DNA from 2 places in the Xanthomonas hawaiiensis genome. Region 1 is predicted to be linked to the other one. Evidence: predicted binding sites of a transcription regulator. Region 1 holds the regulator's gene; the other holds the start of a gene.
The links. Region 1 encodes FliA, which starts transcription of late flagellar genes. Its sites were predicted from a motif close to TAAAGTTTNNCNNNCNNNGGCCGATAA; they were not measured.
Positions count from the first base shown of each region.

Region 1 (4,415 bases):
CGTCGCGCAGACGCACGCGCAGGGTCTTGAGGCGGTTGCGCGAGAGCACCAGTTCGCCGATCAGGTTGACGATCGCGTCCAGGCGCTTGGTGTCCACGCGCACGGTGTGTTCGGGTTCGGCGGCCTTGGCCGGGGCGGCCGCGGCCTTGGGCGCGGCGCTGGGCGCGCGCGGCGCCGGCTGCAGCGCCTGCGGCGTGGCCGTCGGCGGCGCATCGCCGTGCAACTGGTCCAGCAGCGCCTCGAATTCGTCGTCGCTGATCAGGTCCCCCGCGGCCGCGGCGGTGGCCGGGACGGCGGCGGGTGCCGCGGCGGGCGCCGGCGCGGCGCTCTTGGCCGCTGCCGGCGCCGCGTCGCCGTGGGCGTCGAACTGCGCGATCAGCTCGGGCGGCGCGCGCGGCGGCTCCTGGCCGCTGCCGAAGGCGTCGAGCATCGACTGCAGGTAGTCCAGCGACTGCTGCGCGGCGTCGAAGTGCCGCGCCTGCAGGGTGGCCTGGCCGGCGCGGGCCATGCCCAGGGTTTCCTCCGCGGCGTGGCACAGCTCGACCATGGCGTTGATCGCCAGGAAGCCGGCGCCGCCCTTGAGCGTGTGGAAGCCGCGGAACACGGCGTTGAGCTGGCCGCTGTCCTCGGGCGCCTGCTCCAGCGACACCAACTGCTCGCCGAGCCGGTCCAGGATTTCCTGGGCCTCGATGATGAAGTCGGCAGCGATGTCGTCGGGTACGGCGCTCATGGCATTACAGTCCCAATCCGGACAGCAGGTCGTCGGCGTCGTGCTGCGACACGCCGTGGCGGTCCAGGCCGGGCAGGGCCGGGCCGGCCAGGCTGCCGTCGGCCTTCTTGTTTTCTTCCTTCGGCGGCAGACCCAGCGCGCCGAAGCCCTCGTGCACGCGGCGCACGATGCCGGCGACGCGGCGGATGATCTGCCCGGTCAGGTCCTGGAAGCTCTGCGCCAGGGCCATTTCGGTGAGGTTGTGGCGGATCTTGTCGAGGATCTCGCCCTGGTCGCCGCTGAGGCCGCCGGCGGCGAGCTGGTCGGCCAGCGCACGGCATTCCTCGGCCAGGTCCAGGGTGCGGTGGCTGGCCTGTTCGGTCATCTCCACCACGTGGTCCAGGCGCGAGCAGGCGTCGTCCAGCTCGCCGGCCTCGCTGGGCACCACCGGCAGTTCGCCGAGCGCCTGCCCCAGATCGCGCGCGAGCCGGCTCAGGCCCTGCATCATCGGCCGCGTGCGCCAGGCGGCGAGGGTGTCGATCTCCCTGCGCCAGCCGGCCTCGTCGCCGTTTTCCAGCGCGTCCAGCGCGCCTTGCAGGCGTTCGATCAGGGCGGTACGTTCGGCGGTGGCTTCCATTTAGGCGGTCGCTCCCAGGCGTTCGAAGATCTTGCCCAGCTTCTCCTGCAGCGTCTGCGCGGTGAACGGCTTGATGATGTAGCCGTTCACGCCGCACTGCGCGGCCTCGATGATCTGCTCGCGCTTGGCCTCGGCGGTGACCATCAGCACCGGCAGGTGCTTGAGCTTGTCGTCGGCGCGGATGTTGCGCAGCAGATCGATGCCGGTCATGCCCGGCATGTTCCAGTCGGTGACCACGAACTCGAACGGCGCCGAGCGCAGCGCGGCCAGGGCGCTGTTGCCGTCTTCGGCCTCGGCGGTGTTGGTGAAGCCCAGATCGCCGAGCAGATTCTTGACGATGCGTCGCATCGTCGAGAAATCGTCCACGATCAAAATCCGCATGTTCTTGTTCACCACTGACTCCTAAGGGTTCCTATTCTTCGTCTTCCAGACCGGCATCGGCGACCTCGAACGCCTTCAGGCGTCCGCGCAACCGTACCGTGGCCTGGCCATGGATCTGACACACGCGCGACTCGCTGACCCCGAGCACCGCGCCGATTTCCTTGAGGTTCAATTCCTGCTCGTAGTACAGCGACAGCACCAACTGCTCGCGTTCGGGCAACTGCGCGATGGCCTTGCCCAGCTCGCGGCCGAATTCGCTGCGCTCGAGCATCTGCTGCGGATTGGGTCCGCCCTTGGCGATGGTATCCAGCTCGCCATGGTCCTCGATGCGCGACTCCAGGCTCAGCACCTGGCCGCGGGCGGCATCTTCCATCAAACGCAGGTATTCGGGAAGCGGCATGTCCATCGCCGCGGCCACTTCGTTGGCGGCGGCGGCGCGGCCGGTGCTCTGTTCGATCTTGCGGATCGCCGAGGCGGCGTCGCGGGCGCGGCGGTGCACCGAGCGCGGCACCCAGTCGCCGCGGCGGATCTCGTCGATCATCGCGCCGCGGATGCGGATCGAGGCGTAGGTCTCGAACGAGGCGCCCTGTTCGGCGTCGTAGCTGCGCGAGGCCTCGATCAGGCCGATCATGCCGGCCTGGATCAGGTCGTCGATCTCGACGCTGGCCGGCAGCCGCGCCGCCAGGTGGTGGGCGATGCGCCGGACCAGGTCCGAGTGCTGGGCGATGTAGTCGTTGGCGCTGTTGCGCTGGACGGCGCGGTAGTGGGCGGCGGCGTTCATGCGGCCACCCCGCGCTGGATGATGCGTTCGACGAAGAACTCGACGTTGCCGCGCGGGGCGGTCGGCGCCTGCCAGCGTGCGGTGCGCCGGGCGATCTCGCTGATCGCCTGCGCCGACGGGCTGGACGGGTAGGCCTTGACCACCGGCTGCTGGCGCTGCACCGACAGGCGCAGCCAGTCGTCCTGCGGCACGCAGCCCAGGTAGTTCAGCGACACGTCGCCGAGGAACTTCTCGCAGACCCGGCTGAGCTTGTCGTACAGCAGGCGGCCTTCGTTGAGGTCGCGGACCATGTTGGCGACGATCTGCACCCGGTCCACGCCGCGCTCGCGCGAGAGGACCTTGATCAGGGCGTAGGCGTCGGTGATCGAGGCCGGCTCGTCGCAGACCACCACCACCGCGTCCTGCGCGGCCTGGCAGAAGGTCAGCACGCTGTCGGTGATGCCGGCGGCGGTGTCGACGATCATGATGTCCAGCTCGCGCTGCAGCTCGGAGAACACGTTGACCAGGCCCACGTGCTGGGCCGGCGGCAGCTCGGCCATGTAGCGGCGGCCGGAGGCGGCGGGCACCACCATCAGCCCGTTGGGCATGTCGATCAGCACCTCTTCCAGGGTGCAGCGCCCGGCGACCAGGTCGGCCACGGTGAACTTGGGGGTCAGCCCCAGCAGCACGTCGACGTTGGCCAGGCCCAGGTCGGCGTCCAGCAGCAGGGTGCGCTTGCCCATGTCGGCCAGCGCCATGGACAGGTTGACCGAGATGTTGGTCTTGCCCACGCCGCCCTTGCCGCCGGTCACGGCGATGGTGCGCACCGGACCCAGCGGTTCGCTGCGCGTCGCCGACAGGGGGAAGGCATTGGTCAGATTGACGTAGTCACGCGACGGCATGGGTCTGCTCCGGAGTACAGGGCTTATCGGCAGCGCGCCGCAAATCTTCAAGGCGCAATACCAGGCTGGCGGCGTTGGCGCGGTGCAGGTCGTCCGGCACGCGCTGTCCATCGGTCACCCAGGTGATGGGGAGGCGGTGGTCCACGACCACCGACAAGGCACTGCCGAACCGCCCGGTCTCGTCCAACTTGGTCATGATGACCCCCTGTGGGTCGGCGCCGGCGAACCGGCGCACCACCTCGTCCAGGTCGGAGAAATGGGCGTTGGCGGGGAGTACCAGCAAGGACCGGACCACACGCGAGGCGCGCAGCCAGTGCAACTGGGCGGCCAGGGCGCGGTCGCGCTGGCCCATGCCGGCGGTGTCGATCAGCACCAGCTTGTAGTCGGCCAGGCGCTCCAGCAGCTGCTGCAGCGCGGCGTCGCTGTCGGCCTCGTGCACGGCGATGCCGAGCTGGCGGCCGTAGCTGTGCAGCTGTTCGCGGCCGCCGACGCGGATGGTGTCGGTGGTGACCAGGGCCACGTCGCGGGCGGCATGGCGCTCCAGGAAGCGCGAGGCCAGCTTGGCGATGGTGGTGGTCTTGCCGGCGCCGGTCGGGCCGATCAGGGCGATCACGCCGCCTTCCTCGAGCGGGTCCAGCGCGGCGATCGGCAGGCGCTTGGACAGCAGGCCCAGCATCAGCCCGCGGCCACGGTGCAGCTCCAGGTCGGCGGGGATCTGCATGACCACGTCGCGGGTGATGCCGCTGTCGAAGCCGTAGTCGTCCATCAGCTCCAGCGCCTGGGCGCGGACCGGCGAGCCGCGCAGGCGCTCGTCGGTGAGGCGGTTCATCTCGCGCTCGATCATCTGCCGCATCAGCGCCAGTTCGTCGCGCAGCTGCGTCAATTGTTCGTCGTTCTGCGGGGCGGGGAAGGTCGGCACCGCCGCCAGCGCCGCGGCCGCCGGGATTCCGGCAGCGGCCGGGGCATCGGCGGTCGCGACGGGCGCGGCCGGGGCCGGGCTCGCCACCGGGGTCAGCGCCACCGCGG
Region 1 covers NZ_CP115873.1:2,582,340-2,586,754, reverse strand. The annotation lists gene PG878_RS11170 (chemotaxis protein CheA) at 1-730, opposite strand, end outside; gene PG878_RS11165 (protein phosphatase CheZ) at 735-1,346, opposite strand; gene cheY (chemotaxis response regulator CheY) at 1,347-1,739, opposite strand; gene PG878_RS11155 (RNA polymerase sigma factor FliA) at 1,759-2,508, opposite strand; gene PG878_RS11150 (MinD/ParA family ATP-binding protein) at 2,505-3,389, opposite strand; gene flhF (flagellar biosynthesis GTPase FlhF) at 3,376-4,415, opposite strand, start outside.

Region 2 (4,415 bases), 940 kb from region 1:
CAGCGTCTTGATCTCCTTGGCGGCATTGGCCGAACGCTGCGCCAGGGTGCGCACTTCGCTGGCAACGACCGCGAAGCCGCGGCCCTGGTCGCCCGCACGCGCGGCTTCCACCGCCGCATTGAGCGCCAGGATGTTGGTCTGGAAGGCGATGCCGTCGATGACGCCGATGATGTCGGCGATCTTCTTCGAGGAGGCTTCGATGCCGCTCATCGTCTCGACCACCTGACCCACCACCGCGCCGCCCTGCGAGGCGACCGAGGCCGCGCCGCTGGCGAGCTGGTTGGCCTGGCGGGCGTGTTCGGCGTTCTGCTTCACCGTGGAGGTCAGCTCCTCCATCGAGGCGGCGGTCTCCTCCAGGCTGGCGGCCTGCTGCTCGGTGCGGCGCGACAGATCGTCGTTACCGGTGGCGATCTCGGTGGCGGCGGCATTGATGCTGACCGCCGCGGTCTGGATGCGGCCGACGATGCCGGTCAACTGGTCGGCGGTGGCGTTGGCGTCGTCGCGCATCCGCGCGAACACGCCGTGGAACTCGCCGTCCATGCGCGCGGTCAGGTCGCCGGCAGCGATGGCCTGCAGCAGGGACGACAGCTTGCCCAGGTTGCGGTCGCTGACCTCCATCATCGCGTTGAGGTCCTGCACCATCAGCCGGAAGTCGTGCTGGAAGCGCGCGGCATCGCCGCGGGCGCTGAAGTCGCCGGCCGCGGCCGCCGCGGCCAGGCGCTTGATCTCGGTGTTGATCGCCAGCAGGCTGGCCTTGGCCGCATCCATCGACTCGTGCAGGACGGCGCGGCTGCCGGGCAGACGGCGCGCGTCGCGGCGCAGGTCGCCGTTGGCGTACTCGTTGAGGATCTCCACCGCCTCGACGATGGCATCCAGGTGCTCGAACATCATGGTGTTGATGCCCTTGCTCAACTCGCCGTACACGCCGGGGAAGTCCTGCGGCATGCGGTGGCTGATGTCCTTGTCGGCATGCAGCTCGATCATCAACGCGGTTTCGCGCGAGAAGCGCTGCAGCTGCGTCTGCATCCCGCCCATCGCCAGCAGCAGGCGGCCGGGTTCGTCGCGCGCGTCGGTGGCCACGTCGTTGTCCAGGCGGCCCTTGGCGATGGCTTCGGCGGCGCGGGTGGCGCGGGCCAGCGGCACGGTCAGGCTGCGGGTGATCAACCAGGCCAGCACACTGCTGACCAGCACCACCGCCAGGCCGCCGGCGATGAGCATGGCGCGCCCACGCGCCATCGCGGCCGTCGCGGCCGCATAGGCCTCATTGCTGCGGGTGGCCTGCAGATCGGCGTAGCGGGCGATTGCATCCTGCCACTTCTGCGTCAGCGGCGCAGACGTCCCCATCAGCAGGGCCAGTGCTTCGTCCGGCTTGTAGTGCATGCCCAGATCGATGACGCGGTTGTTGACGTCCACGGTCAGCGCGCGGGCGCGATCGACCTCCTCCAGCACAGCCTGGCTCTGCGCACCGCTGGGAATGGCACCCGCCCGATTGCGTGCCGCCTGATAGCGCGCGCGCTGCTCGGTGATGACCTTGGCGAAGCGGATGTTGTCCTCCTGGGACGTCGGCAACACGATATTGCGGACATTGATCGCCACGACAGAGCTCGCGTTGAGCATCTCGCTGGAGGCACGGATCGCGGCGATATTGCGCTGGACGATGCCGTCCAGCCGCTCGCGCGCCTGGAACAGGGTGAACAGCCCGGCGACGACCAGCGCCGAGGACAGCAGGATGAGGATGCCGAATGCGGTGGCGAGCCGGGCGCCGACGTTGTAGCGCTGAAGGAATGCAATCATGGAAATGACCTGTTTGGGGGAATTTGAGAGGGGCAATCGGGTGCCCCGGACTGCGCACGCCGACCAGTCGCCGTTGTGTGCGCCCGCATCGAAACAAGATGAACAAGCCGTGAAAAAGCGTTTCGAATCAAACGCTTGATACCGCATCCCGCTCAATGTGCGGGCGATGTAACGGCCCCCTGCGGCCAGACTTGAGAGGCGATTGCAGGGAATTTCTTGAACACCCTCAGGCATATGACAGGGGTGTGGAGGGCGAATGCACGCGACGCGCGATTGGCGGTTTTGCGTGAAAGGCGCGTGCATGTCGTGTTGCAACAAGCGGCATGGCGTTTGCATGCTGCATATGCGCGCGGCACGCAGAAACTGGGTCGATCCAATGGCGCATGCGCACCTCTAGATGCGCGGAACAGGCGCGGAATGCGATCGCGTTCGCATTGCCGCATCGGTCGGAGCTGAGGTGTTGCGCGACAGCGCTCGGCGCGTGCGTGACATGGAAGCACGTCGACGGCGACGCGCGATGGATGCACGGATGACGGCGACGCTTGGAGCAGACGGCGCGCGTACGCGCGCAACCGCGCAAGGGAAACCGTGTGAGAGCGATGCACCGTGCAGAGGCACGCTGTGGAGTCGCCCCTGCGGTCAGGCCGCCGCGTCGACCAGGGTGCGGTCGCTCGACCGACGCGCGCGGCGCCCGCGTCGGCTGGACACGACACCGGCGACACCAAGGCCGCCGGCCTGCGACAGAGCGAGCGGCGCGCACTGCGCCGCCCGCCCGATGACACGCCTCGTACGGCTCAGAACTCCTGCCAATCCTTGTCCAGCGCCATCGCCGCTGCCGGCTGCGCCGCACGTCGTGCCGGCAAGGCCTTCACCACTGCCGGGCCGACGCTGCGCTTACCTGCGGGCGCCGGGGCGGCGTGCTGACGCGGCGCCTGGACCACCGGCGCGGCCGCCGCGGCGTCCAGCTTGAACAGCGCCACCGCCTGGCTCAGCTCCACCGCCTGCTGCTCCATCGAGCGCGCCGCGGCACTGGCCTCTTCCACCAACGCCGCGTTCTGCTGGGTGGCCTCGTCCATCTGGGTGACGGTCTGGTTGACCTGTTCGATGCCGGCCGACTGTTCCTGCGACGCAGCCGAGATCTCGCCCATGATGTCGGTGACGCGCTGCACCGAGGTCACGATCTCGGTCATGGTCTTGCCGGCCTGATCGACCAGGGCCGAGCCTTCGGCCACACGGCTCACCGAGTCGTCGATCAGGCTCTTGATCTCCTTGGCGGCGCTGGCCGAGCGCTGCGCCAAGGTGCGCACCTCGCTGGCGACCACGGCGAAACCGCGGCCCTGGTCGCCGGCACGCGCCGCTTCCACCGCCGCGTTGAGCGCGAGGATGTTGGTCTGGAAGGCGATGCCGTCGATCACCGAGATGATGTCGCCGATCTTCTTCGAGGACGCTTCGATGCCGCTCATGGTGGCCACCACCTCACCGACCACGCTGCCGCCCTGCGCGGCGACCGAGGCCGCGCCGGCAGCCAGTTGATTGGCCTGACGCGCGTGCTCGGCGTTCTGCCGCACCGTGGAGGTCAGCTCTTCCATGGAGGCGGCGGTTTCTTCCAGGCTGGCGGCCTGCTGCTCGGTGCGGCGCGACAGGTCGTCGTTGCCGGCGGAGATCTCGCTAGCGGCGGCATTGATCGACACCGCCGAATGCTTGATGCGGCCGACGATGCCGGCCAGTTGCTCGGCGGTGGCATTGGCATCGTCGCGCATCTGCGCAAACACGCCGCGGAACTCGCCGTGCATGCGTGCGGTCAGGTCGCCCGCGGCGATCGCCTGCAGCAGCGTCGACAGCGCCTGCAGGTTGCCGTCGGCGGTGGCCATCAGCTGGTTCAGGCTCTCCACCATCACCCGGAAGTCGTACTGGAAGCGCTCGGCGTCGCCGCGCGCGCTGAAGTCGCCATCGGCGGCCGAGGTGGCCAGTTGCTTGATCTGCTCGTTCATCGCCGACAGGTTGGCCTTGACCTCGTCCATGGTCTGACTCAACACCGCCTCCTCGCCGGGCAGGCGGTCCATGTCCTGCGACAGGTCGCCGATCGCATAGCGGCCCATGATCTGCGCAAGGCGCGTCTTGACCGCCAGGTGCGAGGCCACCAGCGCATTGGTTTCGGCGGCCATGCGCCCGTAGTCGCCGGGGAACGCCTCTGCATCGATGCGATGGCTGACTTCGCCGGCGTCGTGGCGCCTGGCCATCTCCATCTGCGCGCTGATCAGGTTGCTGACCTGCTGCTGCATGCCCTGCATCGAGATCAACAGGCGCCCGGTCTCGTCCGTGGCGTCGGTCTGAACATCGTTGTCCAGCTTGCCGCGCGCGATGGCCTCGGCCACCCGGGTGGCGCGGGTCAGCGGTACGGTCAGGCTGCGCGTGATCAGCCAGGCCAGCACGCCGCTGACCAGCACGACAAGGGCGCCGCCGACGATCATGAAGGCGCGGCCGCGATCCATCGTGGATTGAGCGCTCGCATATGCCTTGGCCCCCTGCTCGCGCTGCCGGTCCGCGTAGGCACTGATCGTGTCGCGCCATTGATTGGTTGCCGGTGCCGCCTTGGTCATCAGCACTTTCTGCGCCTCGTC
Region 2 covers NZ_CP115873.1:1,642,600-1,647,014, reverse strand. The annotation lists gene PG878_RS07130 (methyl-accepting chemotaxis protein) at 1-1,794, opposite strand, end outside; gene PG878_RS07125 (methyl-accepting chemotaxis protein) at 2,589-4,415, opposite strand, start outside.
Region 2: PG878_RS07130 (methyl-accepting chemotaxis protein) is a predicted target of FliA. The motif match lies at 1,963-1,989, and genes of this name have one in related genera.